3 regions of the Microbacterium sp. 10L49 genome follow, and region 2 is predicted to be linked to each of the others. Evidence: riboswitches for the same ligand, from Rfam matches in the RefSeq annotation. Region 2 holds a riboswitch; each other region holds the start of a gene.
The links. Region 2 has a riboswitch for thiamine pyrophosphate ahead of thiM (hydroxyethylthiazole kinase). Riboswitches for the same ligand answer to the same signal wherever they lie in the genome.
Positions count from the first base shown of each region.

Region 1: another riboswitch for thiamine pyrophosphate. It lies ahead of AC1DCT_RS09080 (ECF transporter S component); the one in region 2 lies ahead of thiM (hydroxyethylthiazole kinase).
Region 3: another riboswitch for thiamine pyrophosphate. It lies ahead of thiO (glycine oxidase ThiO); the one in region 2 lies ahead of thiM (hydroxyethylthiazole kinase).

Region 1 is NZ_JBFTIW010000003.1:242,889-252,371, forward strand. It holds gene AC1DCT_RS09055 (glycoside hydrolase family 3 protein) at 1-1,314, opposite strand, end outside; gene AC1DCT_RS09060 (MFS transporter) at 1,328-2,638, opposite strand; gene AC1DCT_RS09065 (TetR/AcrR family transcriptional regulator) at 2,856-3,485, shown strand; gene AC1DCT_RS09070 (energy-coupling factor transporter transmembrane component T family protein) at 3,487-4,290, opposite strand; gene AC1DCT_RS09075 (ABC transporter ATP-binding protein) at 4,287-5,855, opposite strand; gene AC1DCT_RS09080 (ECF transporter S component) at 5,852-6,502, opposite strand; TPP riboswitch at 6,498-6,607, opposite strand; gene AC1DCT_RS09085 (D-alanyl-D-alanine carboxypeptidase family protein) at 6,845-8,728, shown strand; gene AC1DCT_RS09090 (ABC transporter ATP-binding protein) at 9,153-9,483, opposite strand, start outside.
Region 2 is NZ_JBFTIW010000002.1:4,276-13,758, reverse strand. It holds gene AC1DCT_RS04675 (urease accessory protein UreF) at 1-508, shown strand, start outside; gene ureG (urease accessory protein UreG) at 501-1,256, shown strand; gene AC1DCT_RS04665 (urease accessory protein UreD) at 1,253-1,996, shown strand; gene AC1DCT_RS04660 (HoxN/HupN/NixA family nickel/cobalt transporter) at 1,986-2,957, shown strand; TPP riboswitch at 3,014-3,107, shown strand; gene thiM (hydroxyethylthiazole kinase) at 3,098-3,964, shown strand; gene AC1DCT_RS04650 (bifunctional hydroxymethylpyrimidine kinase/phosphomethylpyrimidine kinase) at 3,961-6,168, shown strand; gene argC (N-acetyl-gamma-glutamyl-phosphate reductase) at 6,497-7,549, shown strand; gene argJ (bifunctional glutamate N-acetyltransferase/amino-acid acetyltransferase ArgJ) at 7,546-8,703, shown strand; gene argB (acetylglutamate kinase) at 8,700-9,483, shown strand, end outside.
Region 3 is NZ_JBFTIW010000004.1:560,651-570,133, reverse strand. It holds gene AC1DCT_RS15650 (GntR family transcriptional regulator) at 1-366, shown strand, start outside; gene hpaE (5-carboxymethyl-2-hydroxymuconate semialdehyde dehydrogenase) at 408-1,964, shown strand; gene hpaD (3,4-dihydroxyphenylacetate 2,3-dioxygenase) at 2,002-3,165, shown strand; gene AC1DCT_RS15635 (2-keto-4-pentenoate hydratase) at 3,162-3,950, shown strand; gene AC1DCT_RS15630 (HpcH/HpaI aldolase family protein) at 3,935-4,738, shown strand; gene AC1DCT_RS15625 (ThiF family adenylyltransferase) at 4,841-6,115, opposite strand; gene AC1DCT_RS15620 (thiazole synthase) at 6,112-6,852, opposite strand; gene thiS (sulfur carrier protein ThiS) at 6,966-7,226, opposite strand; gene thiO (glycine oxidase ThiO) at 7,348-8,493, opposite strand; TPP riboswitch at 8,487-8,587, opposite strand; gene AC1DCT_RS15605 (DUF6882 domain-containing protein) at 8,681-9,412, shown strand; gene AC1DCT_RS15600 (HupE/UreJ family protein) at 9,438-9,483, shown strand, end outside.

The DNA of each region.
Region 1 (9,483 bases), on a different contig from region 2:
TCCGCGCGCGAGCGGGAGGATCGGGGATCCGCCGTCGACCGCCGTGTTCGTGAGCAGCGTGAGCGAGTCGCTCTGCGCGTCCAGACCCTCGGCGACGAAGTCGGGCCGGCCGACGATCGAGGCCGCCGTCTCCTCATCGACGAAAGGGTTCTCGAACAGGCCGAGCCGGAACTTCTCGCGCAGCAGTCGCCGCACGGAAACATCCAGACGATCCTCGGAGACCTCGCCGCGCTCGACGAGCCCGAGCAGTTCCTCGGTGCACAGCTCGCCGCCGAACTGGTCGATGCCCGCGTCGAGGGCCTTGACCATGCGCTGCGGCCGGGTGAGGTGCTCGACGCCCCAGGCGCGGGCGGGCATGTCGGCGCCGAACACGACGACGTCGGTGAGCAGGCCCCAGTCGGTGCAGACGATGCCCTCGAAGCCCAGCTCGTCGCGCAGCAGATCGGTGAGCACGCCTTTGTTGAAGCCGAACCCGACCTCTTCCCAGTCGGTGCCGACGGGCTGGCCGTAGTACGGCATCATCTGGGTCGCTCCGGCACCGATCGCCGCGATGAACGGGCGCAGATGGTAGTCCCGCGCGTCGCCCGGGTAGACCTGCTCCTTGCCCCACGCGAAGTGCGGGTCCTCGCCGTCGAGCTGCGGACCGCCGCCCGGGAAGTGCTTGACCATGGTCGCGACCGAGTCCGGGCCGAGCTCGGAGCCCTGGAAGCCGCGGATGTAGCCGACCACGAGGCGCGAGGTGAGATCCGCGTCCTCGCCGAACGTGCCCGCGATCCGCGACCAGCGCGGCTCGGTGGCCAGATCGATCTGCGGATGCAGCGCGACGCGCAGGCCCACCGCGAGGTACTCCTGCCGCGCGATGTCGGCGAAGCGCTCGAGGCGCTCCGGGGAGGCGAGGGCCGCGAAGCCCAGCGTCTCCGGCCACTGCGAGAACGGACCCGCCATGAGCGAGGTGAGCGGGTTGTCGCTGAACGAGTGCCTCGGATCCGTGGAGAGCGTGATCGGGATCCCCAGCGGGGTGTCCAGGGCCATCCGCTGCAGGGCGTTGTGCCAGGCGGCGAACTCGCGGCCGCCGGGAGCGGCGCCGAGCAGGTTGAAGTGGCTCATCCGGCGCTTGCGCACCATGGACGAGATCGAGGGGAGTCCGAAGGTCGGGTTACTCTCGTCGAGCTCGGCGAAGGCCGCCATGGTGTGGAACAGCATGCCCACCTTGTCGGCGAGCTCCATCCGGCCCAGCAGATCCTCGACGCGCTCGTCGATCGGCAGGGAGGCGTCGCGGTAGGGCAGCACGACCTCGTTCACAGTGTCCGTCATCTCATGTTCTCCTCTACTTGACCGACTTGATGAACCAGACGCTGACCGCGCCGAGCACGCTCAGCACGATCGCGATCGGGAAGAGCGCTCCGTACCCGAATGCGAGCACGATCGCGCCGGCGACGCCGGGGGCGAAGGTCTGCGGCAGAGTCGCCGCGATGTTCACGACGCCCAGGTCCTTGGCGAAGTTCTTGGCGGACGGCAGGACCTGGCTCATCAGGGCGGTGTCGACGGCCTGGAACATGCCGAATCCGAAGCCGCTGATCACGGTCATGATCATCCACGACGTGTAGGACGGGGCGATCATCGGGAACACCAGCGCGACCGCCATGAGCAGGGAGGATCCGAAGACGAACGGCTTGCGCCGGCCGACCCGGTCGGAGAGCGGGCCCGACACCACCGTCGCGATGAGGATGCCCACGAGGCTGAGGATGCCGAGCAGCGGGATCACCGAGAAGGGGTCCTTCACGCCGAGGTAGTTCTTCAGGATGAGCAGCTGGAACCCGGTGACGGCGAAGTATCCGGTGTAGAGGAGCAGGCGGCCCGTGAACGCCCAGAAGAAGTCCGGGTGCTTGATCGGGCTGACCCAGAACGTGCGCAGGAACTCGCCGAAGCTGAACTGCTCGTTCTTGAAGTTGAGGCTGGGGTGGTCCGGGTTCGCGACGACGAACCCGAGCAGCACGACGACCGCGAAGACGGCGAAGATGATGTAGCCGAGCGTGATCGAGTGCGCGAGCTGGGATCCGATGATCTGACCGCCGAGCGCGCCGAACATGAGACCGATGCCGGAGAGCGCGGCGAACGTGCCGCGGCGGGCGACCGGGACGCGGTCCGGCAGGATCGCCGAGAGCGGGCCCTGCGCGAAGTTGTAGGCGACCTGGATCAGCGTCCACGCGATGATAATGCCCACGAGGTTGTTCATGAACCCGAGTGCGATGAGCGCGATACCGCCCACGATCGCGCCCGCGATGATCCACGGCGCGCGGCGGCCGAACCTGGAACGGGTGCGGTCGGAGAGCTGTCCGGCGGCCGGCTGAGCGATCATCGCGCCGAGGGCGCCGATCGTCGACACGATCGCGATGTTCGCGACCTGGGTCTTCTCGTCGGGGAACATCGCGATCAGCTGCGCCTGCAGCAGGATCCCCGGCACCGCGCCCCAGATCACGAAGATCGCGAAGTTCGCGGGGATGATCCAGGCGAGCAGCCGTCGCACGCCCTTGATCGGCGCGGGAGGGTCGTCCTCGCCGGACGCGGTCGCCACGAACGTGGTCTCGGTGATGGGCGGGCGCAGCTCTTCGGGCGTGTCGGATGATGTCGACGTCATTGTCAGTCCTTGGGGGCGAGCGGTGGGATCGGGTCGGGCCGACGAAGGCGCTCGACGCGTCCTCGGAGCCGGTTGATCGAAGCTAGCATGAATACCGGCACAAGTGTAGGTTTTTGTTCCGCAGGCATCTCAGGCGCCTTCGGCTGCGGATCCAGCCGCGGATCCGGTGTCAGCGCAACCCCCGCCGATGCCCGCCGACGCATACGATGGGACACCGATGACGACCGAACGCGGATACACCACGGGCCGCGCCCGGCGGGAGCGGATCATCGCGGCCGCGACCGCGCTGTTCGGACGCGTCGGCTTCAACAGCGCCACGATGCTCGAGATCGCGCAGGTCTGCGAGATCTCCCGCGCGGGTCTGGCCCATCACTTCCCCACCAAGGAATCGCTCATGGAGGCGGTGCTGGAGACCAGGGATCTGGAGGATCGCGAACGGTTCCGGCGCAATGGCTCGCAGGGCCAGGACGGCATCGGGATCCTGCGCGGCATGGTGGACCTCGCCCGGCACAACACCGAGGTGGGTGGGATCATCGCCCTGTACGCCGTGCTCTCCGCCGAGGCCGCCGACCCCGCGCACCCCGCGCACGACTATTTCGTGCGGCGCTACCAGCGGATCAGGTCCGGCACGGCCAAGGCCCTGCGCGACGCCCGCGCGGCGGGCCACCTCGCCCCGCACGTCGACGAGGACCGCGCCGCGGCGGAACTCACCGCCCTCATGGACGGCCTGCAGCTGCAGTGGCTGCTCGACCCCGGTTCGGTCGACATGGCCGAGGCCCTGCGCCGCCGCATCGAGGAGCTGCTCGTGGTGCCCCTCGGGGACGAGGCCGGCCCGCGGAGGCCCTGACTCAGGACGGTCCGAGGATCAGGCGCCACGTCCCGCCGGCGACGGCGACCGTGATCGCGATCGCCGGGATGAGGGCGCCCAGCGCGACCAGCACGGTGTCGGCGCGGGTCCACGGCGCCGCACGCGCCCACGTGCGCGGCGGCAGATCGTGCGCGCCGAAGCCCCGCGCCTCCATCGCCGTGGCGAGTGAGGATCCGCGCCGCACCGCCAGCACGAAAAGCGCGAACGCCATGCCGATCCCCCGTCGGATCCGGCCCTGATCCGCGACGCCGCGTGCCCGCCGGGCCAGCGCGAGCGAACGCCAGTCCTCGGCGAGCAGGCCGAGCATGCGCATGCCGGCCAGCGCGCCGATCACGAAGCGGGCCGGCAGCCGCAGGCGTTGCGCGAGGCCGTCCGCCAGGTCCGTCGGATCCACCGTCGCGAACAAGGCCACCGCGGGGAGCCCGATCGCGAGCACCCGCAGGCCCGTCGCCAGGGCGAGTGTGAGCGACCCCTCGGTGACGTGCACCACGAACCAGTCGAACAGCACGGCTCCGCTCGCCTGGCCGTACAGCGCGATGGTCACGGCGCTGAGCGGCGCCGCGATCCAGAGCACCGCGGTGCGCAGCCAGAACTCGCGCGCGCTGAGACCGCACCAGAGCAGCAGCGGGATCGAGAGCACCAGAGCGGTGAGCGCGGAGAGGGCGTCGACCGAGAGGATCAGCGGCAGCGTGATCAGCAGCGCGGCGGCGAGCTTCGCCAGCGCGCTGCGCGGCGCGATCGGTCCGGGGCGGACCGCACGGATGTCGGACAGGGCCAGCGTCATGCGCCGACCTCCAGCCGCCGCGCACCCAGAGCCCGCAGCACGTCCTCGTCGTGCGAGATCGCGATCACCGCGGTGCCCGCGTCGCGCACCTCGGCAATGATCGCGACCAGCTCCGCCCAGGTGCGGGCGTCCTGCCCGAACGTGGGCTCGTCGAGCACCAGCACACGGGGCCTGGTGGCGAGGGCCGCAGCGACCGTCAGCCGGCGCTTCTCACCGCCGGAGAGCGTGTACGGGTTCGCCGCCGCGAGCGCGTCCAGGCGGAGCCTTCCCAGAAGCTCGGTCACGCGGGCCTCGATCTCGGCATCGGGCAGGCGCAGCGCGCGGGGCCCGATCGAGAGCTCGTCGCGCACCGTGCTCGCCAGCAGCTGATGCTCGGGGCTCTGCAGCACGGTGCCGATGCGCGTGAGCAGTTCCCGCGACGACCACGAGAACGGATCCGTCCCCGAGGCGTCCGCGTGCAGGGCCGCAGTGGCGCGCACCCGTCCGCGCTGGGGCGGGATGAGACCGGCGAGGGTGAGCCCGAGCGTGGACTTGCCTGCGCCGTTCGGACCCGTGATCCCGAGCACCTCGCCGGCGCGGACCACGAGGTCGAACGGTCCGGCGACCGGGATCCCCTTCGTGCGGCCGACCACGAGACCGTCGGCGCGGAGCAGTTCCTCGCCGCCGTCGCCGCCCGCGCCGCGCTCGCCGGCCGCGCGACCCGGACCACGGCATGGCAGTCCGGAGACGGGTCCGGTGGGCGCCTCCGGTGACGGCGACGGCGCGCGGACCAGCGCTCTGGCCCGCGCCGCGACGTCGATGCCCGGCACCCACACGCCCATCGCGGCGAGCTCGTCGGCACGCTCCTCCAGCACGGCGCGCGGGTCGCCGTCGGCGATCACGACCGTCGTGTCGTCTGTCGTGCCGAGCACGATCACGCGATCGACGAGGTCGATCCACACGTCGATGCGATGCTCGATCACCACCAGGGTCGCCCCGGTGGCGTCCAGCGCCGAGCCGACCGCGCGACGCACCTCGGCGACGCCGGCGGGATCCAGGTTCGCCGTCGGCTCATCGAGCAGGATCGCCCCCGGACGCATCGCGAGCACGCCGGCGAGCGCGAGCCGCTGCTTCTGCCCGCCGGACAGCGCCGAGGTCGGCCGATCGAGGGGCAGGTCCAGCCCAACGGCGGCGAGGGCTGCGTCCACACGCAGCCAGATCTCCGCCCGCGGAACTCCGAGGTTCTCGCACCCGAAGGCGACGTCGTCGCCCGCGCGAGCCAGGATCGTCTGCGTGTCCGGATCCTGAAGCACCATTCCCACCCTGCCGCGGGCGCGGTCCGCCGGGACCCCGTCGACGAGCAGCGCTCCCTCGGCCTCGCCCTCGTCGGCGCCGCCGAGCACGCCGCCGAGGCCCTGCAGGAGGGTCGACTTGCCCGATCCGGAAGCGCCGAGCAGCAGCACGCGCTCCCCCGGCTCGATCTGGACGGAGGCGTGACGGATCGCCCAGCGACGCCGGGTGGCGTAGCGCCAGCCCCAGCCGTGCGCTTCGAGCCGCGCGGGCGTTCCTGGCCGTGCCGCGCTCACACCCGCGCAGCCGCGGAACGCCCGGAGGCGAAGCGGCTGAGGGCGCCCGTCGCGGCGAGGCCCCGCGTGATGAGCCACCCGCCGAGGCCCGCGACGATCAGGCCCGACACCGTGGCGGAGATCAGCGCGACCGTGATGAACAGGGTCCCGGATCCGGGGTACCACAGGATCAGGTCGTTGATGCCGCAGGCGAGACCGGCGGCGGCTCCCGCGAGCAGCGCGACGGGCAGCCGCCACGAGGCGTACAGGAAGACCAGGAACACGAGTTCGGCGCCGAGGCCCTGCACGAGCCCCGACACGATCGTCAGCGGGCCCCACTGGTTGCCGACGAGCGACTCGATCACCGCGGCGACGAGCTCGGTGTACAGCGCCGCACCGGGCTTGCGGATGATGAGACCGCCGAGCACTCCGGCGAGCAGCCACGGACCTGCGAGCAGCTCCTGCAGGCCGGGAAGCAGCGGGGTGAGCAGGGCGCTCGGCCCCACGTGGACGATGTCCCACAGCAGGAAGACGCCGGCACATGCGACGGCGATCACGCTGGCGACGACGATGTCGACGACGCGCCAGCGCCAGAGTCCCGGACGGCCGGGGCCCCGGCTCTGCGTGCTGTCTGCGTTCGTCTCGGACGCGCGGACGGATGTGTGCATCATGGAAACTCCTCCCTGCGCCGGCATGATCCGGATCAGGTTCGACGGTCGAAGCGCGATTCGCTCCCTCTCAGCCCGGCTCGCCGGACTCCCGTGGTGATCCGCCCATTCTAGCGCCGTGAGGAACCGGCGGCGACCGCCTCGTCGTGGTGCGACGCAGCCCATCCCCTGCGCTGTCGCCGGATGCCCTCGGTTCCCGCGGAGGGTCATCCTGCGGCGGTCTCGAGCGGGCGGATCGCCCTGACCGCGTCGTGATCGCCCCGGCCTCCCGGACCGCCCGAACGCGCAGGATAAACGCGCAGGATACCCGCTGTTGACAGGGGCGCCCGATACGGTAGGGGGGTGAACAATGACGACGGTCCGGGGGCCGCCCAGGTCGATCCGGAGATCGTCGACGCCGACGCACTCGATGCAGAGGGCACCGAAACGGAGATCGACGAGACCGCGGTCGAGCCGGCTGGACTGTTCTCGACGACGCCGGAGCGGAGCGGATCCGCGTCGCTGTTCCCCGCGCAGGACGTCCCTCCCGCCGCACCGCTGTTCCCCGCACCCGAGTCGACCCCCTCCGCATCGCTGTTCGGAGGAGCGACGGATGCGGCCCCATCCAGGTCGGCTGCGACCTCCGAGTCGGCGGTCGCCGAGAAGGATCCGGCCATCGAGATCGCACCGCCCGCCCTGTCGGCACCGACCGCACCGTCGGAGTCGGCGCCCGTCGCGCTGCCGGAGGATCCGATCGTCGAGCCGACGCCCCTCGTCCCCGCCATCGGCGCAGGTCGGACCGCCGTTACCGAACCAGCCTCCGTGCCACAGGCAGCCGCGGGCACTGATGCCGACCGGAGCCCCGTCGCCCCCGTGCGACCGCTGCCCTCCGCAGGGCTCGTCCGCGGCCCCGACCGTACCCCGACCGCCGCTCTCACCTGGGTGGACGTGGCCCGGGTGGGCGCCGGTACGGCCGCCGCGACGGCTCCCTCCCGGTCATTGCTCGACGACGCCCCGCACCGAACCCTCGTCCGGCCCGGCGTGCTGCTGCCGTTCGTCGGAGTGCTCGCCGTGATCGTGGCGTACGGCGCCACGACCGCGCTCTGGCCGCTGAACGCCGTGCAGCCCGTCGCCTCCGCGGTCGAGTTCCAGCCGGCCGCCGCCCCTGCGGCGGCTGCGGCCTGGCCTGCCACGGGCAGCGCCGCCGTGGGCGTCGAGGGCATCGGCACGATCGCCTCGGCCGAGCAGCAGGTGCCGATGGCCAGCATCACGAAGCTGGTGACCGTGCTCGTCTCGCTCGACAAGCTTCCGCTCAAGCCCGGCGAGCAGGGTCCGTCGTTCGCATTCACCCAGGCCGACAGCGACGACTACCTGAGCTACCTGAGGCAGGATCAGTCCGCGCTCGACGTGCCTGTGGACGGATCCCTCACCCAGTACCAGCTCTACGAGGGGATCCTGCTCGGCTCCGCGAACAACTACGCCGACCGGCTCGCCCGCGAGGTCTGGGGTACGGAGGAGAACTACGCCGCCGCCGCCAACCAATGGCTGAGCCAGCACGACCTCGGCGACATCACGGTCGTCACGCCCTCCGGTTTCGACTTCGGCAACGTCGCAACCCCGCGCGCGCTCATCCAGCTCGGCCAGATCGCCGAGAAGAACCCGGTGATCGCCGGGATCGTGAAGCAGAAGAGCGTCGAACTGCCCGGCGCGGGCAGCGTGAAGAACACCAACGGCCTCATCGACGACGCCGGCATCGTCGGCATCAAGACCGGGACGATCGGCGACGGGGACGACACCCGCTACAACCTGCTCTCGGCCAAGGACGTCTCCGACAGCGACATCATCGTGCGAATCTACGTCGCCGCCCTCGGGCAGGACAGCGATCAGGGCCGGGTCGATGCCTCACGAGCCCTGTACGCCGGCATCGAGGCGGCGCTGAAGGACCAGCCGCAGACCGTCGGCAAGGGTGCGACGCTGGGCACCGTCGACACGGCGTGGGGCGAGACCACCCAGGTCGTCGCGGCCGAAGACGGCCGGGTCGTGCTGTGGAACGGCGCCTCGGCCACCTCGACCACCAAGTTCTCGCTCGGTGACCAGTGGAAGGCCGGCGAGAAGGCGGGAACGCTCAGCCTGAAGGGTCCCCTGGATTCCGCCTCGGTGCCGTTGGAACTGCGCACCGCCCTGCACGGCCCCAGCCTCTGGTGGCGCCTCACCCATCCCCTCGAGCTGCTCGGACTCACGAAGTAGGGATCCCGGATCCGACCGGCAACGGTCGTCGGGCGAGTACGACCCTGTCGCAGCCGGTCGGTCCGGGTCGCGTTGGATCCGCTCAGGTCGCACTGGATCCGCTCAGGTCGCACTTTCTGCTCTGAAACCGGCCTTGGCAGAGCAGAAAGTGCGACCTGAACACACGGGGGCACGGCCCCGCCGCTGCGACGGCTGAGACTACGGCCGCGCCCCGCCGCGACCCCGAATCCGCCCTCGACTGCGACTTCGACTGCAACTTCGGCTGCGACTTCGACTGCGACTTCGGCAGCACCCGTCCGGGCCGCTGACCCCGGCCCCGACGCCAACCCCGGTGCACGGCGCACAATGTACGGCGCAATCCGGCAACGCGAAAGCGCCGCCGCCCAGCGAACAGGACGACGGCGCTCTCATCGAGGGGGACGGGTCAGGCTCTGTCGTCGCCGAACTCGATCGACGGGCCGTCCGGCCGCTCGGCCGATTCGATGACCCGCTCGGCCACCGCGACAGGAGCGGTCCCCGCCCCGGCGACGACGGCCCCGCCGGCCTCGGCCCCTTCGACAAGCTCAGGGACCGACGCGACGGATCCGTCCGTCGGCACCGTGACGGTTCCGGTGACGAGAGCCTCGTCCGCATCGGTGTCGCTCGCGGCCTGCTCGAACTGCGACTGGTACAGCCGCCAGTACGCGCCCTCGGCCGCGATGAGCTCCTCGTGCGTGCCCTTCTCCACGATGTCGCCGTGCTCCATCACCAGGATG
Region 2 (9,483 bases):
CGGGACGGCGGTCGTCGCACGGCACCGGCTGCGTGACGCCTCGTCTGATCCGGGGCTCGACGAGATCGTCGATCACTGGGCGGCGCGCACCCCCAGCGCGGCGCAGCGTGAGGCGTCCCGGCTCCTCGGACGAGGTGTCCTGCGCCTGGCTGCACGGCTCTGGCCCGATGCCGAGGCCGTGCGGGCATGCGTCGAGCTGACAGCCCCGCCGAGGCCGGTGGTCGTCGGCGCGATCGCCGCGGTGACCGACATGGATCCGCGTGACCTGGTCCGGGTCTTCGTCTACGAGGACGCGCAGACCGCCGCAGCGGCTCTGCTCAAGCTCGCCCCAACCGACCCCGCGGTGCCCGTCGGCTGGGTCCTCGCTGCGTGCACCGCAGTCGAGGAGTTCGTCGACGCCGTCGCCGAACTGACCGATCCCGCCGGCATCCCCGCCGGCAGTGCCCCTCACTCCGAGGGCTGGGCGGAAGCCCACGCCCTCACGAACCGGAGGTTGTTCCGTGCCTGATTCCCTCGTTCCCCGTGCCCTCCGCCTCGGCATCGCCGGCCCCGTCGGGGTGGGCAAGTCCACCCTCATCGCAACGGCCTGCCGCGCTCTCGCGGATGAGATCGCGCTCGCCGTGATCACGAACGACATCTACACCGATGAGGATGCGCGCTTCCTCCGCTCCGCCGGCGTGCTGGATCCGGACCGGATCCGCGCGGTGGAGACCGGAGCATGCCCGCACACGGCGATCCGCGACGACGTGACGGCGAACCTGCTCGCCGTCGAGGACGTCGAGCAGGACTTCGCGCCGCTGGATGTCGTGATCATCGAGTCCGGCGGTGACAACCTGACGGCGACCTTCTCGCCGGCGCTCGTGGATGCGCAGATCTTCGTGCTCGACGTCGCCGGCGGCGGGGATGTCGCGCGCAAGGGCGGGCCGGGGATCGCGCGCGCCGACCTGCTCGTGGTGAACAAGACCGACCTCGCCCCGTATGTCGGCGTCGACGTGGCGCAGATGGTGCATGACGCGTCGGACGCCCGGGATGGCAGAGAGGTGCTCGCGCTCTCGCGCACCGACCCGGACTCCGTGGCGCGGCTCAAGGGCTGGGTCCTGGATATGCTCGCCGCGTACCGCTCCGGCGCGCATGAGCCCCAGGATCCGGGTCCGATGGCGCCGCATTTCCACGCCGACGACAGCGAGGCCGGCGGGTACGTGCACAGCCACGATGACGGTGCGGTGCACGTGCACGCGCACGCGGAATCCCGGTGACGGACGCCGTCACCGCATCGATCACGGTCGTCCAGGTCGCAGCCGGTGCCGATCGTGCCCGCGTCGTGCTGCGCTCCGGTGCGATCGCCGCACGCATCCTGGAACGCCGGCCGCGCTACGCCCGCGTCGGGCTCGTCGCCGCGGGAGCGCTCCTGCTCGGGGGCGATGCCGTCGACCTGCGCATCTCGGTCGGCGCGGACTGCACGCTCGAGCTGGAGGACATCGGCGGCACCGTCGCCTATGACGGTGAGGGCAGACGCGCCTCGTGGACGGCGCGCATCGAGATCGGCGACCGCGGGATCTGCACGTGGCACGGCCAGCCCTTCGTCATCGCCGACGGCGCCGACGTCGACCGTCGCACGGACGCGGAACTCGGCGACGGTGCGGCGCTGCTGCTGCGCGAGACGCTCGTCCTGGGCCGTGTCGGGGAGCGCGGGGGCGCGATCCGGGCGCGCACCGGGGTCACCGTGCAGGGCACGCCCGCGCTGATCGAACACTTGGACGTGGATGGGCGGTCTCCGATCCCCGGGGTCCTCGGCTCCGATCGCGTGCTCGACAGCGTGGTCCTGATCGGGCGTGAGTCCGCGGAGCAGGATCCCCCCTGGCGCACGAGCGGGATGGCTGTGCTGCGCCCCGAGCGCGGTGGGCTGGTGGTGCGATCGGTCGTCGACGCTGCCCATCTCGGCGATCTCGCGACCGGGTGGGGCGCGCTGCGGGAGGAGCTGATCCATGAGGCCTAGCCCGGCCGCGTACGTCGTCGGTGCGCTGCACGTTCTCGGATGGGGTGCGCTGCTGCTGTCCGCGGGATCTCCGCTCGGCATCGGGCTGGGGGTCACCGCGTATCTGCTCGGACTCCGGCATGCGTTCGACGCCGACCACATCGCTGCGATCGACAACACGACGCGGCAGCTCCTCGGGCGCGGGCGTCCGGCGCGAGGCGTGGGTCTGTGGTTCTCCCTCGGTCACGCGAGCGTCGTCTCGGTCCTCTGCGTGCTGCTGGCGTTCGGTGTCGGCGCGCTCGCCGCGGGAATCTCGGATCCGGGCTCGCCGCTGCAGGTCTGGACGGGAGTCATCGGTCCGGTCGTGTCGGGCGTCTTCCTGCTCGTCATCGCGGGGGCGAACATCCTCGCCCTGCGCCGCCGTCGCCGGCCCGGCGATCATCGGCACGGCGGTCCCGCATGGGCGCTGGTGGGCCGGCTCGACGCGGTGATCGACCGGCCGTCGCGGATGTATGTCGTGGGGCTGCTGTTCGGTCTGGGCTTCGACACGGCGACGGAGATCGGTCTGCTGGCCCTGGCGGGCTCCGCAGCGTCCCGTGCCGTGCCGTGGTGGATGATCCTGATCCTCCCGGTGCTGTTCGCCGCGGGCATGTCGCTGCTGGACTCCGCTCAGGGGGCGATGTCGCGGCGCGCATACTCGTGGGGCTCGACCGGACGCGAGCGGGCGATGCGGCGCTACGACCTGCTGGTGACGGGCGTGTCGATCGTCGTGGCGCTCGTGATCGGCGTCGCCGAGCTCGCGGGGGTGGCGCTGCGGAGCCTGCCGCACCCGAGTGGCTTCGCGCGCGCCGTGGGCGAGCTCGATCTGAACGCGCTCGGGTTCGTCCTGACCGGGCTGCTGATCGTCTTCTGGGCGGCCGCCGCAGCGTGGGCCGGGGTCGTGAACGGACAGCGGTCCGCAGAGCGGTCCCCGCTGGACTGACCGCGCCTTCGCCGCGCGCGAGGCGTGCGAGGCGAAGGCGCCTGGCTAGACTGGCCCGCAGTGACACGGGGTGCCGCATCCGCGGCTGAGATCACACCCGTCGAACCTGATCTAGGTCGTACTAGCGAAGGGATGTCGCGATGAACGCGCGTCTGGAATTGTCGTCCGAGTCCACGGTGGAATCCGCCGCGGACCTTCTCACGCAGCTGTGGGCGGAGCCCCCGCTCGTGCAGTGCATCACGAATTCGGTCGTGACCGGCTTCACGGCGAACGTGCTGCTCGCGCTCGGCGCGGCTCCCGCGATGGTGGACATCACGGGCGAGGCCGGCATGTTCGCCGCGATCTCGTCCGGGCTCCTGGTCAACCTCGGCACGCCCACGCCCGAGCAGCGCTCGGCGAGCCTCGAGGCCGTCGGCGGTGCGCGCACGGCGGGGACGCCGTGGGTGCTGGATCCGGTCGCGGTCGGCGTGCTGCCGGTGCGCACCGCGCTGGCGCAGGACCTGCTCGCGCTGCGTCCCACCCTCATCCGCGGCAACGCGTCGGAGATCCTCGCCCTCGCCGGCCGCAGCCTGGGCGGACGCGGCGTGGATGCACTGGACGGCACCGAGGCGGCGGGTGGCGCAGCCCGCGAACTGGCCCGGAGCACCGGCGGGGCGGTGGCCGTATCGGGCCCCGTCGACCTCCTCGTCGACGCCGAGCACGAGATCCGGATCGCGAACGGCGATGCCCTGCTCACCCGTGTCACAGGGGGCGGCTGCGCGCTGGGCGCGGTGATGGCCGCCTTCCTCGGGGCTGCGCGGCAGACCGGCGACAGCCCTCTGGTCGCCGCCTCCGCGGCCACCCTCGTCTACACGCTGGCCGCCGAGGACGCCGCCTCCCGATCCGACGGTCCCGGATCCTTCGCCGTCGCCCTGCTCGACGCGCTCGCGGCGATCCGGCCGGAGTCCCTCGCGGCGCGCGCACACGTCGAGGCCGTGGCGATCGAGACGGCGGAGGCCACGGCATGACGCTCGCAGACGTCGCCACCGCGCCGCGCCCCGCCGGCACCCGCGAGGCGGCCTCGCGGCGAAGGCTGACGGCGGAAGACCTTGCGCTCTACCTCGTCACGGACCCCGTGCTGAGCGGTGCACGCGGAGTGCCCGCCGTGGTCGACGCCGCCGTGGCGGGCGGTGTCCGGATCGTGCAGCTGCGCGACAAGGACGCCGATGACGCCGCGATCGTGGAGCAGCTCGTCGAGCTCTCCGAGGTCATCGCGGGGCGGGCGCTGCTCGTCGTCGATGATCGGCTCGACGCCGTCGTGGAGGCGCGGCGCCGCGGCGCGCGCGTGGACGGCATCCACATCGGCCAGTCGGACGTGTCGCCCCTCGTCGCCCGTTCGGTGCTCGGCCCCGATGCGATCGTCGGCCTCACGGCGAACCAGCCGGCGCACCTCGAAGCCGCGACGGCGCTGCCGGCCGGCACCGTCGACTACCTGGGTGTGGGAGTGATCCACCCCACGACCACCAAGCGCAACCACCCGCCGGAGCTGGGCGTGGCCGGATTCGCCGCGTTCGCCGTGGCCAGCTCGTTGCCGTGCGTTGCGATCGGCGGCATCGGCCGTGAGGATGTGGCCGCCCTGCGTGCGGCGGGCGCGGCCGGCGTCGCCGTGGTGTCCGCATTGTGCGCGGCCCCGGATCCTCGGGACGCGGCGCGCACGCTGCTGCGGGCCTGGGGTGCGGGCGGCGTGCCGCGGGTGCTCTCGATCGCCGGCAGCGACCCCTCCGGGGGCGCGGGAATCCAGGCGGATCTCAAGGCGATCGCCGCGAACGGCGGTTACGGCATGGCCGCGATCACCGCTCTGACCGCGCAGAACACCCGCGGCGTCCGGGCCGTGCACGTCCCGCCCGCCGCGTTCCTGCGCGCCCAGCTCGACGCGATCGGCGACGACGTGCGGGTCGACGCCGTGAAGATCGGAATGCTCGCAGAGGCCGCGGTCATCGCGGAGGTCGAATCGTGGCTGCGAGCGCACCGCCCGCCCACGGTCGTGCTGGATCCGGTCATGGTCGCCACCAGCGGGGACCGGCTGCTGGACACCGAAGCGGAGCAGGCCCTGCGCGCGCTGCTGCCGCTGGCCGACCTCCTCACTCCGAACCTCCCCGAACTGGCCGTCCTCGTACGGGAGCCTGCGGCGACGAGCTGGACGGGCGCCCTCGGCCAGGCGCAGCGGCTCGCGGCGGCGACCGGTGCGCTGGTGCTCGTGAAGGGCGGGCATCTCGGCGGCGACGAGGCGCCCGACGCGCTCGTCGGTCCCTCGGGGCCGGTACGCGAGTATCCCGGCTCCCGCATTCGCACCGCGAGCACCCACGGCACAGGATGCTCGCTCTCCGCCGGGCTCGCGACCCGCCGGGCTGCCGATCTGGACTGGCGCGATGCGGTGGCCGAGGTGCGGTCGTGGCTGCGCGAATCGATCGCCGCCGGCGCCGGGTTGCAGGTCGGATCCGGTCACGGTCCGATCAGCCACTTCGCCGGGCTGTGGCGGCGCGGGGGACTGGCCGCCGTCCCGGAGGCGGAGACCGTCGCCTCGGACTGGTGGGAGGCGATCGCGCCCATCCGGGACGCGATCGACGAGCTGCCGTTCCTGCGCCGGATGGTGGACGGATCCCTCTCGGCGGCCGCGTTCCGCTGGTATCTGGCGCAGGACGCGTTGTACCTGCGCGAGTACGCGCGCACCCTGGCCGAGGCGGCCCGCCTCGCGCCGACTCCTGAGGAGCAGGCGTTCTGGGCGCACTCGGCAGAGCAGGCGGTGATCGTGGAGCTGGAGCTGCACGCGAGCAGGATCTCTCCCGACGGGGTGGGGGCCGACACGTTCCGGGCCGAGCCCGCCCCGGCGACCGTCGCCTATCTCGACCACCTCCGCGGTGCCGCGTTCGATGCCGACTACGGCGTGCTGATCGCGGCCCTGCTGCCCTGCTTCTGGCTGTACTCCGACGTGGGCGCCAGACTGCACGCCGCCGCCAGCAGCGACCCGTCGCGCCCCTTCGCCGAGCACCCCTTCAAGGACTGGCTCGACGAGTATGCGGATCCGGGGTTCGCCGACGCGACCGCGCGGGCGATCCGGTTCGTCACCGCGCGCGCGGCCGCCGCGGATGCGGCCACGCGCGAGCGGATGCGGGTCGCGTTCGTGCGCTCGAGCGAGCACGAGCGGGCCTTCTTCGCCGCGGCCGCTCTCTGAGCGAGCGCAGCGCGACGGGTGGCGGCGGCCGGGTGTCGCCGCCACCCGCGACCGGGCTCGATGACGCACGAAGGCGCCCTCGATTTGGAGGAGAGCGCCACCCCGCGCTATCGTCGCCGCATGCTTCCGGCTCCGCACACGACCACCCTCACGGGTGCGGTCGTGGTGCGTCGACGCCGTTCGGGCGACCGCCGACTCTAGGCGACCCCGCGCTCCCGCGTCGTTCGCGGTCGAGTGCCGGCGTCGCCGCCTCCGGCCCCGCATCGCACTCCTGTCCCGCGCCGTCTTCTTGGGCGTCGCCGGCAGACCCGACCGTTAAGGTGGAAGCATGACGTATTCCGTCGCCGTCTCCGGCGCATCCGGTTATGCGGGCGGCGAGATCCTTCGCCTGCTCGCGAACCATCCCGACGTCGAGATCCGCACCGTCACGGCGCACTCGAACGCCGGACAGAAGCTCTCCGAGCATCAGCCGCATCTGCGCTCGCTCGCGCACCTCACCCTGCAGGACACGACGCCGGAGATCCTCGCCGGCCACGACATCGTGTTCCTCGCCCTGCCGCACGGCCAGTCCGGTCAGTACACCGACGCCCTCGGCGAGGTCCCGCTCGTGATCGATGCGGGAGCCGACCACAGACTCACCTCCGAGGCCGCGTGGGACGCGTTCTACGGCGGGGACTTCCACGAGCCGTGGGCCTACGGCGTCCCCGAGTTGCCGGTGAACGGCGTCAAGCAGCGCGAGCACCTCCGCGGCGCCACCCGGATCGCGGCCCCCGGCTGCAACGCATCCACGGTGAGCCTGAGCCTCGCCCCCGGCGTCGCGTCGGGCGTGATCGACCCGTCCGACATCGTGACGGTGCTCGCCGTCGGCCCATCCGGCGCCGGAAAGAGCCTCAAGACCCACCTCCTGGGCAGCGAGATCCTCGGATCCGCCAATCCGTACGCCGTCGGCGGCACGCACCGGCACATCCCCGAGATCCGTCAGGCTCTCGCCGCCGCGTCGGGCGTGGCGCCCGAGGGGATCCGGATCTCGTTCACCCCGGTCATCGTGCCGATGGCCCGCGGGATCCTCGCGACCTCGACGGCCCCGATCGTCCCAGGCACCACCGACGCGCAGATCCGCGAGGCCTGGCAGAGCGCCTATGGCGACGAGGTCTTCGTGCAGCTGCTGCCGGAGGGATCCGTCCCTCGCACCGCCGACGTGCTCGGCGCCAACACGGCGCTCATCGGCCTCGCGATCGATCGCGCCGCGAACCGCGTCGTCGTCGTCACCGCCGTCGACAACCTCGTCAAGGGCACGGCGGGAGCCGCCATCCAGTCCATGAACATCGCGCTCGGTCTCGCCGAGACCACGGCGCTCAGCATCAACGGAGTCGCCCCATGAGCGTGACCGCACCCCAGGGATTCGAGGCGGCCGGCGTCGTCGCAGGTCTCAAGTCCACCGGAAAGCCCGATGTGGCCCTCGTCGTGAACCGCGGCCCGCGGAAGGTCGGCGCCGCGGTGTTCACCAGCAACCGCGCCAAGGCGAACCCGATCATCTGGTCGCAGGAGGTGGTGAAGGACGGCATCGTCGAGGCCGTCGTGCTGAACTCCGGTGGTGCGAACTGCTTCACGGGCCCGTTCGGGTTCCAGACCAGCCATCTCACGGCGGAGCGCACCGCAGAGCTGCTGGGGGTGAGCGCCGGCGACGTGGTGGTCTGCTCCACCGGGCTGATCGGCACCGGGGACGAGGTCTTCCGCGGCAAGGTGCTCGCGGGCGTCGAGGCCGGCGTCGCGCAGCTGAGCGCCGACGGCGGACAGGCCGCCGCCGAGGCGATCATGACCACCGACACCGTCGCCAAGACGGTCGCGGTGAGCCGAGACGGCTGGACCATCGGCGGCATGGCGAAGGGCGCGGGCATGCTCGCTCCGGGTCTCGCGACGATGCTCGTGGTGCTCACGACCGATGCGGAGCTCGATGCGGCCGAGGCTCACGCCCTTCTGCGTCGCGCGACCGGCACCACCTTCGACCGGCTCGACTCCGACGGGTGCATGTCCACGAACGATCAGGTGACGCTGCTCGCCAACGGCGCGAGCGGGATCCGGCCCGACCTGGACGACTTCGCGGCCGCGCTCACCGAGGTCTCGGACGAGCTGGCCCGCAAGCTGCAGGACGACGCCGAGGGCGCCAGTCACGCGATCTCGATCGAGGTCGTGCATGCCGCGAGCGAGCAGGACGCGGTCGAGGTGGGTCGCGCGGTCGCGCGCAACAACCTGTTCAAGGCGGCGATCTTCGGCAACGACCCGAACTGGGGGCGCGTGCTGGCCGCGATCGGCACCACCCGGGCCGCATTCGATCCCTACGACGTGGACGTCTGGATGAACGGGGTGCGGGTGTGCACCGCCGGCGGTCCCGACCGTCCGCGCGAGGAGGTCGATCTGGCCCCGCGCGCGACGCACGTACTGATCGATCTCAAGGTCGGCGAGGCCGCGGCGACGATCCGCACCAACGACCTCACGCACGACTACGTGCACGAGAACAGCGCGTACTCCTCATGAGCGATCTTCAGGACACCGCGCCCGAGGAAGCCGCGATCAAGGCGCAGACGCTGATCGAGTCGCTGCCCTGGCTGAAGAGGTACCGCGATCAGATCGTCGTCGTGAAGTACGGCGGCAACGCGATGATCAGCGATGAGCTGCAGGAGGCGTTCGCGCAGGACATCGCCTACCTCCGCTACGTCGGCGTGCAGCCGGTCGTCGTGCACGGCGGCGGACCGCAGATCTCCGACATGCTGGAGCGGCTCGAGATCCCCAGCGAGTTCAAGGGCGGCTACCGGGTCACCAACACCGAGGCGATCAGCGTCGTGCGGATGGTGCTCACGGGCCAGGTCAACCCTCAGCTCGTCTCGAAGATCAACTCGCACGGACCGATCGCCACGGGTCTGAGCGGAGAGGACGCCGGGCTCTTCGGCGGACGTCGCCGCGGCGTGATCATCGACGGCGAAGAGGTCGACCTCGGCCGCGTCGGCGACGTCGTGCAGGTGGATCCGACGCCGGTCCATGACCATCTGGCCGCGGGACGGGTGCCGGTCGTCTCCAGCATCGCCCCGGATCTGGACCATCCTGGTCAGTCGCTGAACGTGAACGCGGACGCGGCGGCGGCGGCGCTGGCGACCGCGCTCGGCGCGGTCAAGCTCGTGATCCTCACCGACGTCGCTGGACTCTACGCCGACTGGCCGAACCGCGACTCGCTCGTCTCGCACCTGACCACGACGGAGCTGAAGACCATGCTCCCGTCGCTCGAGTCGGGCATGATCCCGAAGATGACCGCGTGCCTGG
Region 3 (9,483 bases), on a different contig from region 2:
CTGGACGCGACGGCGCTGGACCGGGCGCTCGAGGTCAACGACCGCATGACGCGCCTGCTCGACAACTTCGACGCGCACCGGTTCACCGAGCTGAACCGCCAGTTCCACTCGGTGCTCTACGAGCCGTGCCCGAACCCGCACATCCTCGACCTCGTGCAGCGCGGCTGGGCCCGCCTGAGCGGCATCCGCGAATCGACGTTCGCCTTCGTGCCAGGACGCGCCGAGCACTCCGTCGAGGAGCACACCCAGATCGTGGAGCTGATCCGCACCGGAGCGGATCCGCTCGAGATCGAGCTCGCCGCCCGCAACCACCGCTGGCGCACGCGCGACGCGTTCCTCGCGGCGCTGCACCCCGAGATCCTCTGACCGCACCACCGAAGCCACCCGAACCACCCGGAAGGACGATGATGACCGACGCCTACACCCCGGCAGATCTGCCGGAGAAGATCCAGCACTACATCGACGGCGAGTTCGTCGACTCCCTCGACGGCGACACCTTCGAGGTGCTCAACCCCGTCACCAACGAGACCTACGTGCACGCCGCCGCCGGCAAGAAGGCCGACATCGAGCGCGCCGTCGCCGCTGCCAAGCGCGCCTTCGACGAAGGCCCCTGGCCGCGCATGCTCCCCCGCGAGCGCTCGCGGGTGCTGCACCGGATCGCCGACATCGTCGAGTCCCGCGACGCGCGCCTCGCCGAGCTGGAGTCCTTCGACTCGGGCCTTCCGATCACCCAGGCGCTGGGCCAGGCCCGCCGTGCCGCCGAGAACTTCCGCTTCTTCGCCGACCTGATCGTCGCCCAGGCCGACGACGCGTTCAAGGTGCCCGGCAAGCAGATGAACTACGTCAACCGCAAGCCGATCGGCGTCGCGGGCCTCATCACGCCGTGGAACACCCCGTTCATGCTCGAGTCGTGGAAGCTCGGCCCCGCGCTCGCGACCGGCAACACGGTCGTGCTGAAGCCGGCCGAGTTCACGCCGCTGTCCGCCTCCCTGTGGGCGGGCATCTTCGAGGAGGCGGGGCTCCCCCAGGGCGTCTTCAACCTCGTCAACGGTCTCGGCGAGGATGCGGGCGACGCGCTCGTCAAGCACCCTGACGTGCCGCTCATCTCCTTCACCGGCGAGAGCCGCACCGGGCAGCTCATCTTCGGCAACGCCGCGCCGTTCCTGAAGGGCCTGTCCATGGAGCTCGGCGGCAAGAGTCCCGCCGTCGTGTTTGCCGATGCCGACCTCGACACCGCGATCGACGCCTGCATCTTCGGCGTGTTCTCGCTGAACGGCGAGCGGTGCACGGCCGGGTCCCGCATCATCGTGCAGCGCGACATCTACGACGAGTTCGTCGAGCGCTACGCCGCCCAGGCGAAGCGCGTCAAGGTCGGCCTGCCGCACGACCCGACCACCGAGGTGGGCGCTCTGGTGCACCCGGAGCACTACGAGAAGGTCATGAGCTACGTCGAGATCGGCAAGGGCGAGGGTCGTCTCGTCGCCGGTGGCGGACGCCCCGAGGGCTTCCCGACGGGCAACTACGTCGCCCCGACCGTGTTCGCCGATGTGTCTCCGGACGCCCGGATCTTCCAGGAGGAGATCTTCGGCCCGGTCGTCGCGATCACCCCCTTCGACACCGACGAGGAGGCGCTCGCGCTCGCGAACAACACGCGCTACGGCCTCGCCGCGTACATCTGGACCAACGATCTCAAGCGCGCGCACAACTTCGCGGGTGCCGTCGAGGCCGGCATGGTCTGGCTGAACTCGAACAACGTGCGCGACCTGCGCACGCCGTTCGGCGGTGTGAAGGCGTCGGGCCTCGGGCACGAAGGCGGCTACCGCTCGATCGACTTCTACACCGACCAGCAGAGCGTGCACATCACGCTCGGCGCCCCGCACAACCCGGTGTTCGGCAAGCAGGACCCTTCGATGGGCTCAGGGACGCCCGCCGAGCAGGATCTCGACGACCCGGATCCCCGCTGACCGGATCCCGAACCTCTCATCCCGCAAGGACGCTGACATGACCAATCGTGCAGACATGACGCTCACCTCCTCGGGCTTCTTCACCAGCCAGGAGGCGCCCATCACGACCGACAACCCGGTCGCCACCCCCTCCTCCCCGCCGCCGGACGTGCTCCGCTGCGCGTACATGGAACTCGTCGTCACCGACATGGCCGCGTCGCGGGTGTTCTACGTCGACGTGCTCGGGCTGTACGTGACCGAAGAGGACGACGAGGCGATCTACCTCCGCTCCACGGAGGAGTTCATCCACCACAACCTCGTGCTGCGCAAGGGCCCGGTCGCGGCGGTCGCCGCCTTCTCCTACCGTGTGCGGACGCCCGAGGACCTCGACCTCGCCGTCGCGTTCTACACCGAGCTCGGCTGCGACGTGCGCCGCAACCCGGACGGCTTCGTGAAGGGCATCGGCGACTCGGTGCGGGTCGTGGATCCGCTGGGCTTCCCGTACGAGTTCTTTTACCAGACCGACCACGTCGAGCGGATGAGCTGGCGCTACGACCTGCACATCCCCGGCGAGCTCGTGCGCCTGGACCACTTCAATCAGGTCACGCCCGACGTGCCGCGCGCCGTGAAGTACATGCAGGACCTCGGCTTCCGCGTCACGGAGGACATCCAGGACGACGCGGGCACGGTCTACGCCGCGTGGATGCGCCGCAAGCCCACCGTGCACGACACCGCCATGACCGGCGGTGACGGCCCGCGGATGCACCACGTGTGCTTCGCGACGCACGAGAAGCACAACATCCTCGCGATCTGCGACAAGCTCGGGGCGCTGCGCCGCTCCGACGCGATCGAGCGCGGTCCCGGCCGTCACGGCGTGTCGAACGCGTTCTACCTGTACCTGCGCGACCCCGACGGCCACCGCGTCGAGGTCTACACGCAGGACTACTACACGGGCGACCCGGACAACCCGGTCATCACGTGGGACGTGCACGACAACCAGCGCCGCGACTGGTGGGGCAATCCCGTCGTGCCGTCCTGGTACACCGACGCATCGCTCGTGCTCGACCTGGACGGCAACCCGCAGCCGGTCGTCGCCCGCACCGACTCCAGCGAGATGGCCGTCACGATCGGCGCCGACGGGTTCAGCTACACCCGTCCCGCCGACGAGGAGGCCATGCCGGAGTGGAAGCAGGGCGAATACAAGCTCGGCCATCAGCTATGAGCCTGCCCGAATCCACCATCGCCGCGCTCGCTGCAGAGCTCGCCGAGGCCGACCGCACGCACGGCGTGATCCCGCGCATCACGGCACGCCATCCCGAGGCGACCGTCGAGGACTCGTATGCGATCCAGGGCGTCTGGCGCGACGCGCAGGTGGCCGCGGGTCGCAGGCTCGTGGGGCGCAAGATCGGCCTCACCTCGAAGGCCATGCAGCAGGCCACCGGCATCACGGAGCCCGACTACGGCGTCATGTTCGACGACACCGTGTACCCGTCCGGATCCGAGATCCCCGTCGATCACTTCTCGAATGTGCGCATCGAGGTCGAGCTGGCCTTCGTGCTCAAGGAGCCGCTGTCCGGCCCCGACTGCACACTCGAGGACGCCCTCGCCGCGATCGACTACGCCGTGCCCGCGCTCGAGGTGCTGAACTCGCACATCGAGCTCGAAGGACGCACGATCGTCGACACGATCAGCGACAACGCCGCCTACGGCGCCATGGTGCTCGGAACCGTGCACAAGCGCCCCGACGAGATCGACCTGCGCTGGGTGCCCGGCGTGCTCTCGCGCAACGGCGAGATCGAGGAGACCGGCGTCGCCGCCGGAGTCCTGGGCCACCCCGCCACCGGCGTCGCCTGGCTGGCGAACAAGTTCCACCAGCACGGCGCGCGTCTGGAGGCAGGAGAGATCATCCTGGCAGGATCGTTCACGCGCCCGATGTGGGTGGCGCGCGGCGACGAGGTGCTGTGCGACTACGGACCGATGGGAACGATCGAATGCCGCTTCGTCTGAATCCGACCTTCCGCGAGCACCTGGCCTCATCGGACCGCGCGCTGATCGGCATCTGGGCGTGCACCGGCAGTCCTCTCGTCACCGAGATCGCCGCCGGATCCGGACTGGACTGGCTGCTGATCGACGGCGAGCACTCGGCCAACACGCTCGACTCGCTCCAGACGCAGCTGCAGGCTGCTGCCGCCTACCCGATCACGCCTCTCGTGCGCGTGCCGTGGAACGACCCGGTGATCATCAAGCAGGTGCTCGACCTGGGCGCGCAGAACATCATCGTCCCCATGGTCTCCTCCGCCGATGAGGCCCGCGCCGCGGTCGCGGCCACCAGGTACCCGCCCGCGGGCGTCCGCGGCGTCGGATCCGCCCTGGCCCGCAGCGCCCGCTGGAACCGCGTCGCGGGCTACCTCGGCGACGCAGCGCAGCACGTGTCCCTGACCGTGCAGATCGAGACCACGGCGGGCGTGGACGCGGCCGCCGAGATCGCCGCCGTCGACGGCGTGGACGCCGTGTTCGTCGGCCCCTCGGATCTGGCGGCGTCGATGGGGCTGCTCGGACAGCAGACGCACCCCGACGTCGTCGCCGCGGTCGAGCACGTGTTCCGTGCGGTGGCCGCAGCCGGAAAGCCGGTCGGGGTGAACGCGTTCGACCCGGTCGCCGCCGATGCGTACATCGCCGCGGGTGCCGCGTTCGTCGCCGTCGGGGCGGACGTGGCTCTGCTCGCCCGCGCCTCCGAGGCCCTCGCGACCCGCTTCCTCCCGGCCCCGGAGGCGGGCCCCGCCGCCAGCTACTGACCCGATCCGTTTCAAAGCGCGCAAATGGCTCCATCCGAGCCCGATGTGGAACCATTTGCGCGCTTTGAAACGGGAAGGGGAACCTGCCAGGCTGGGGCCCGCTCAGGGCGCCGCGGACTGAGCGGGCCACGGCTCCTCCCCCGGTCCGGCCGTCTGCACGCCCCAGGCCGCCATGCCGCCGGCGAGGTTGCGCAGCGGGGTGTCCTCTGGGGCGGTCGCTCGCAGCGCATCGATCGCACGGGCCGAGCGGATCCCGGACTGACAGGTGACGACGATGTCGCGTCCGTCCGCGGCGGCCTCGCCCAGCCCCGCGGCGAGCGCAGGCCAGCCGTCGGCGAGGATACGGTCGAGCGGCACGTGCACGGATCCCGGGATCGACGCCGCCGCCCGCTCCGTGGACGTGCGCACGTCGACCACGACGAGACCGCCCGCCCCGGCGCGCAGGCGCACGCCCACCTCGCCCGCGGAGATGTCCTCGAGGCGATCCTCCGGCAGCGCCGCCGCCGCGCGACACGCATCTGCGACCGCCTCGAGCCCGGTCACCCGCGGGCGGTCCGGATCCGCCGCGAAACGCAGCTCGTCCCATCTCGCAGTGAGCGCGTCGTACCGGGCGAGCCGTCCGACGAGCGGCTCGCCGATCCCGCAGACGAGCTTGAGGGCCTCCACGGCCATCGCCGATCCGACCACGCCGCAGAGCGCGCCGAACACGCCTCCGGTCGCGCAGTCGAGGGACTCGTCATCGGGAAGCTCGGGGAACAGATCCCGGAGCATCGGCCCGCGACCGGGCCAGAACACGCTCATCTGGCCGGCGAAGCGCAGGATCCCGGCCCACACCACGGGGGTGCCGGTGAACTCCGCCGCGTCGTTGCAGAGGTACCGGGTGGCGAAGTTGTCGCTGCCGTCGAGCACGAGATCGTGCGCCGCGAAGAGCGCGAGCACATTGTCCGGACCGAGCCGTTCGACCCGTGCGACCACCTGCACCACGGCGTCCCGAGCCGCCACGGCTTCCCGCACCGATTCGGCCTTGGGACGACCGACATCGCTCTCGGTGTGCAGCACCTGTCGCTGCAGGTTCGTGCGCTCCACCCGGTCGTCGTCGACCACGGTGATCCGGCCGATGCCGGCCGCGGCGAGGTACTGGATCGCGGGGGCGCCCAATCCGCCGGCGCCGATCACCAGCACGCGGGCGGCGGCGATGCGGCGCTGCCCTTCCACGCCGACCCCCGGGAGGGCGAGGTGCCGGGCGAACCGCGCGGCCCGCGCCGGAGGCAATTCGGGGCCTGGCTCCACCAGGGGTGGCAGCGCAGCCGGCCCAACCGCATCAGCCGACCCGACCACATCGTCCGCGACGGCGGCGCCGACGGCGGCCGGCGTCACAGGTCCGCCTCCGACGGGCGGCGTGCGATGAGCCCCTCGCCGCCCGACGAGGCGAGGGCGAGCGGTCGCTTCGGGATCCGCCCCGCCGCGCGCGCCAGCCGCCCCGCCTCGACGGCGGCGCGCATCGCCCTCGCCATCGCCGCGGGGTCGTGCGCGCGGGTGACGGCGCTCGCGAGCAGCACCGCGTCCACGCCGAGCTCCATGGCCAGCGCGGCGTCCGACGCGGTGCCGACCCCGGCGTCGAGCACGATCGGCACCCCCGCGCGGTCCACGATCGTCGCGATGTTGTGCGGATTCAGGATGCCCAGACCGCTGCCGATCGGCGACCCGGCGGGCATCACCGCGGCGACGCCCACGTCCTCCAGACGGCGAGCCAGTGCGGGGTCGTCGTTCGTGTAGGCGAACACGCGGAAACCATCGGCGGTGAGCTCCTCCGCGGCCCGGAACAGCTCCACCGGATCCGGCAGCAGCGTCTCCTCGTCGGCGATCACCTCGAGCTTGACCCAATCGGTCTCGAGCGCGTCGCGGGCCAGCTGCGCGGTCAGCACGGCGTCGCGGGCGGTGTAGCAGCCGGCGGTGTTCGGCAGGGCGCGCACGCCCAGCCGCTCCAGCAGCGCGAACACGGAGTCGCGTCCCTCCGGGGAGAACCGGCGGATCGCGACGGTGGTGATCTCGGTGCCCGAGGCCAGGAGCGCCTGCTCCAGCAGTGCGAGGCTGGTCGCGCCTCCCGTCCCCATGATGAGACGGGAGGAGAACCGCTCCCCCGCGACGAGGAACGGATCCGTCTCCGCGGGCAGGTCCGCAGCGAGGTCGGGACGCGCGCGGGTGGTGTCGATCGCGGTCATGACGGTCAGCCGCCCTGCACCGCGGTGACGACCTCGACCTCGTCGCCATCGGCGAGAGTGCGCACGGACCAGCCGGTGCGCGGCACGACGGAGCCGGCGATCGCCGCGGCGACGCCGAGGCGTCCGCCGTCGGCGCGCGTGCCGTCGGCGCGGAGCTCGCGCCCGGTGACCTGCGCCACCAGGTCGAGCAGAGACGATCCGGCCGCGACGGCACGCGGGGCGCCGTTCAGCCGGATCGTGGGGGCAATGGAGGTGTCGGTCATCATCGGCCTTTCTTCGGAGGATGCGGGATACGCGGGAGGGGACCTGCAGAGGCACCGGCGACGCCGGCACCGGCGCGGGGCGCCGAGTGCACGGCGAGGTCCGGGCGCACGACGGACGAGGTGTTCAGGCGACGCTGAGAGCAGAGGCGACGGTGGCATCCGCCACGCCGGTGCCGCCGAAGCGGAACGGATCCAGCGCCGCCGAGAAGGCCGGGGCGACATCTCGCCCTTCGACCAGGTCCGCACCGAGCTCAGCGGCCAACGGCGTCAGCAGCACGCCATGCCGGTCGAACCCGGTGGCGACGACCAGCCCGGGCGCGACACGGCCGAGCAGCGGCACGGCGTCGGGGCTGCCGGGGCGAGCCCGGGCGAGCACCTCGACGACCTCGCACTCCGCGATGCCGGGCAGGATCCGCTCCGCGTCGCGCAGCAGCGCGAGCACTCCACCGGCCTGCACGCCCTCGACGCCGCCCTCGCGCACGGTGGCGCCGAGCACGAGCTCGCCGTCCTCGCGCGGCACGAGGTACACGGCGGAGCCCCGGACCAGTCCGCGGACCGTGTGCGTGAGCAGCGGGCGGATCGCATCCGGCACCCGCAGGCGCAGGATGTCACCCCATACGGGCCGCAGCGGCAGCCGCGGCACTCCGTCGATCAGCGTCGCACCCAGGCCGGCGGCCACGAGCACCTCGTCGGCAACCGCGCGTTCGCCGGATGCCGACCGGATCCCGGTCGCACGTCCGGAGCCGGGCTCGCGTTCGACGGCGGCCACCGCGTCCAGGCGCACCCGCGAGCCGAGCTCGGCGAGCAGCGCGGCAGTGACCAGGCGCGGGTCGACCTGATGATCCTCGGAGACGAGCAGTCCCCCGGACACGGCGGGGGCGAACGCGGGCTCGAGCTCCCGCGCCTCCGATCCGGTGATCCTCCGCACGGCGCCTCCGCGCAGCGTGGCGAGTTCGGCGAGCGTCGCCCGGTCAGCGGCGTCGACGCCGACCGCCAGTGTGGCGGTGCGGCGGTGGCCTGTGCCGAGCCCGGTGCGCTCCTCGAGGGCGGCGACGAAGGCCGGGTACCGCGCCGCCGCCTCTGCCAGCAGCGGATGCAGGGCGTCCTGACCCCAGGCGAGCTCGGTGGTCGGAGCGAGCATCCCGGCGGCGGCGCGGCTCGCCCCCGCCGCCGGGGCAGGGTCGAACACGGTCACCTCGTGCCCGCGTCGAAGCAGTTCGGAAGCGCTGGCGAGGCCGATGATCCCGGCGCCGACGACGATGATGCGCATGGCTGTGCCCTTTCCTACGACGGTATGACCCGTATCAGGTTCAGCGGTCGGCACGTGGCCCTCTCAGCCCCTCTGGGCTCCCGCGGACCCCTCCACCCTAGGGGGTCGTGACGACGGTGATGCACCGATGCCGCCTCCGTGACGGCGCGACTGGCGCATTCATAGGCCTGCGCGGCAGGATGAGGGCATGACGTTCCCCGCCCTCGCGCCCCTCGCCGACCGCGCCGCGCTGTTCGCCGCCCTCCGCCAGGACCAGCTGGTCACCGCGACCGCCGCCCTGGGCGAGCACCGCTGGGACGTCGACCTTGCAGCGGGCACCCTCACCTTCACGTCGGAGACCGATCCGAGCCGCCAGCTCGTCGCGCGGGCATCGCTCGTCGCCACGATCGCCCCGGGACCCCGTTCGCTGATGTGGGCCTGGGCGCACCCGCAGGGCGGATCCGATCCGTCCGTCGCCGGCCTCCGCGACTACGGCACGACCTATTCGATCGATGCGCTGTCCAATCCGGAGCTGCCGTTCCCGGCCGAGATCGACGCGGACCTGGACGGCTGGATCGCCGGCGTCGCGCATCAGGTCGGCGCGATCGCCGAGGAGATCACCGGACGCTCGCCGTACTACTCCGCCCCGGTCGGCAGCGGCACGCGCGCCGTGTTCCTGCTGGACGCAGCCCTTCCGCCGCTCACGGTCGCCGACGCCGTCGTCGCCCTGCCTCGGATCCTGTCCGAGCTGACGCTCTCCGACGCGCGCTCCTCCGTGTGGGATCTGGCCCGGCTCGCCGGCTGGAACATGCAGTGGGCCGATGAGGCGTACTCGGCGGCGGTCGTCAGCGATGCGAGCGGCAGCGCCACGTTCCGCTTCGACGAGTACGCCCGGATCGCGGGCATCGAGTCGCAGCTCGGGCAGGCCCCGCAGGCCTGATCCGGGCGCTGCGAAGCACCCGGAGATGCGTTCGGCCTCGCGCGTCGCGGTGGCCCTCGCCGTCGCCGTCG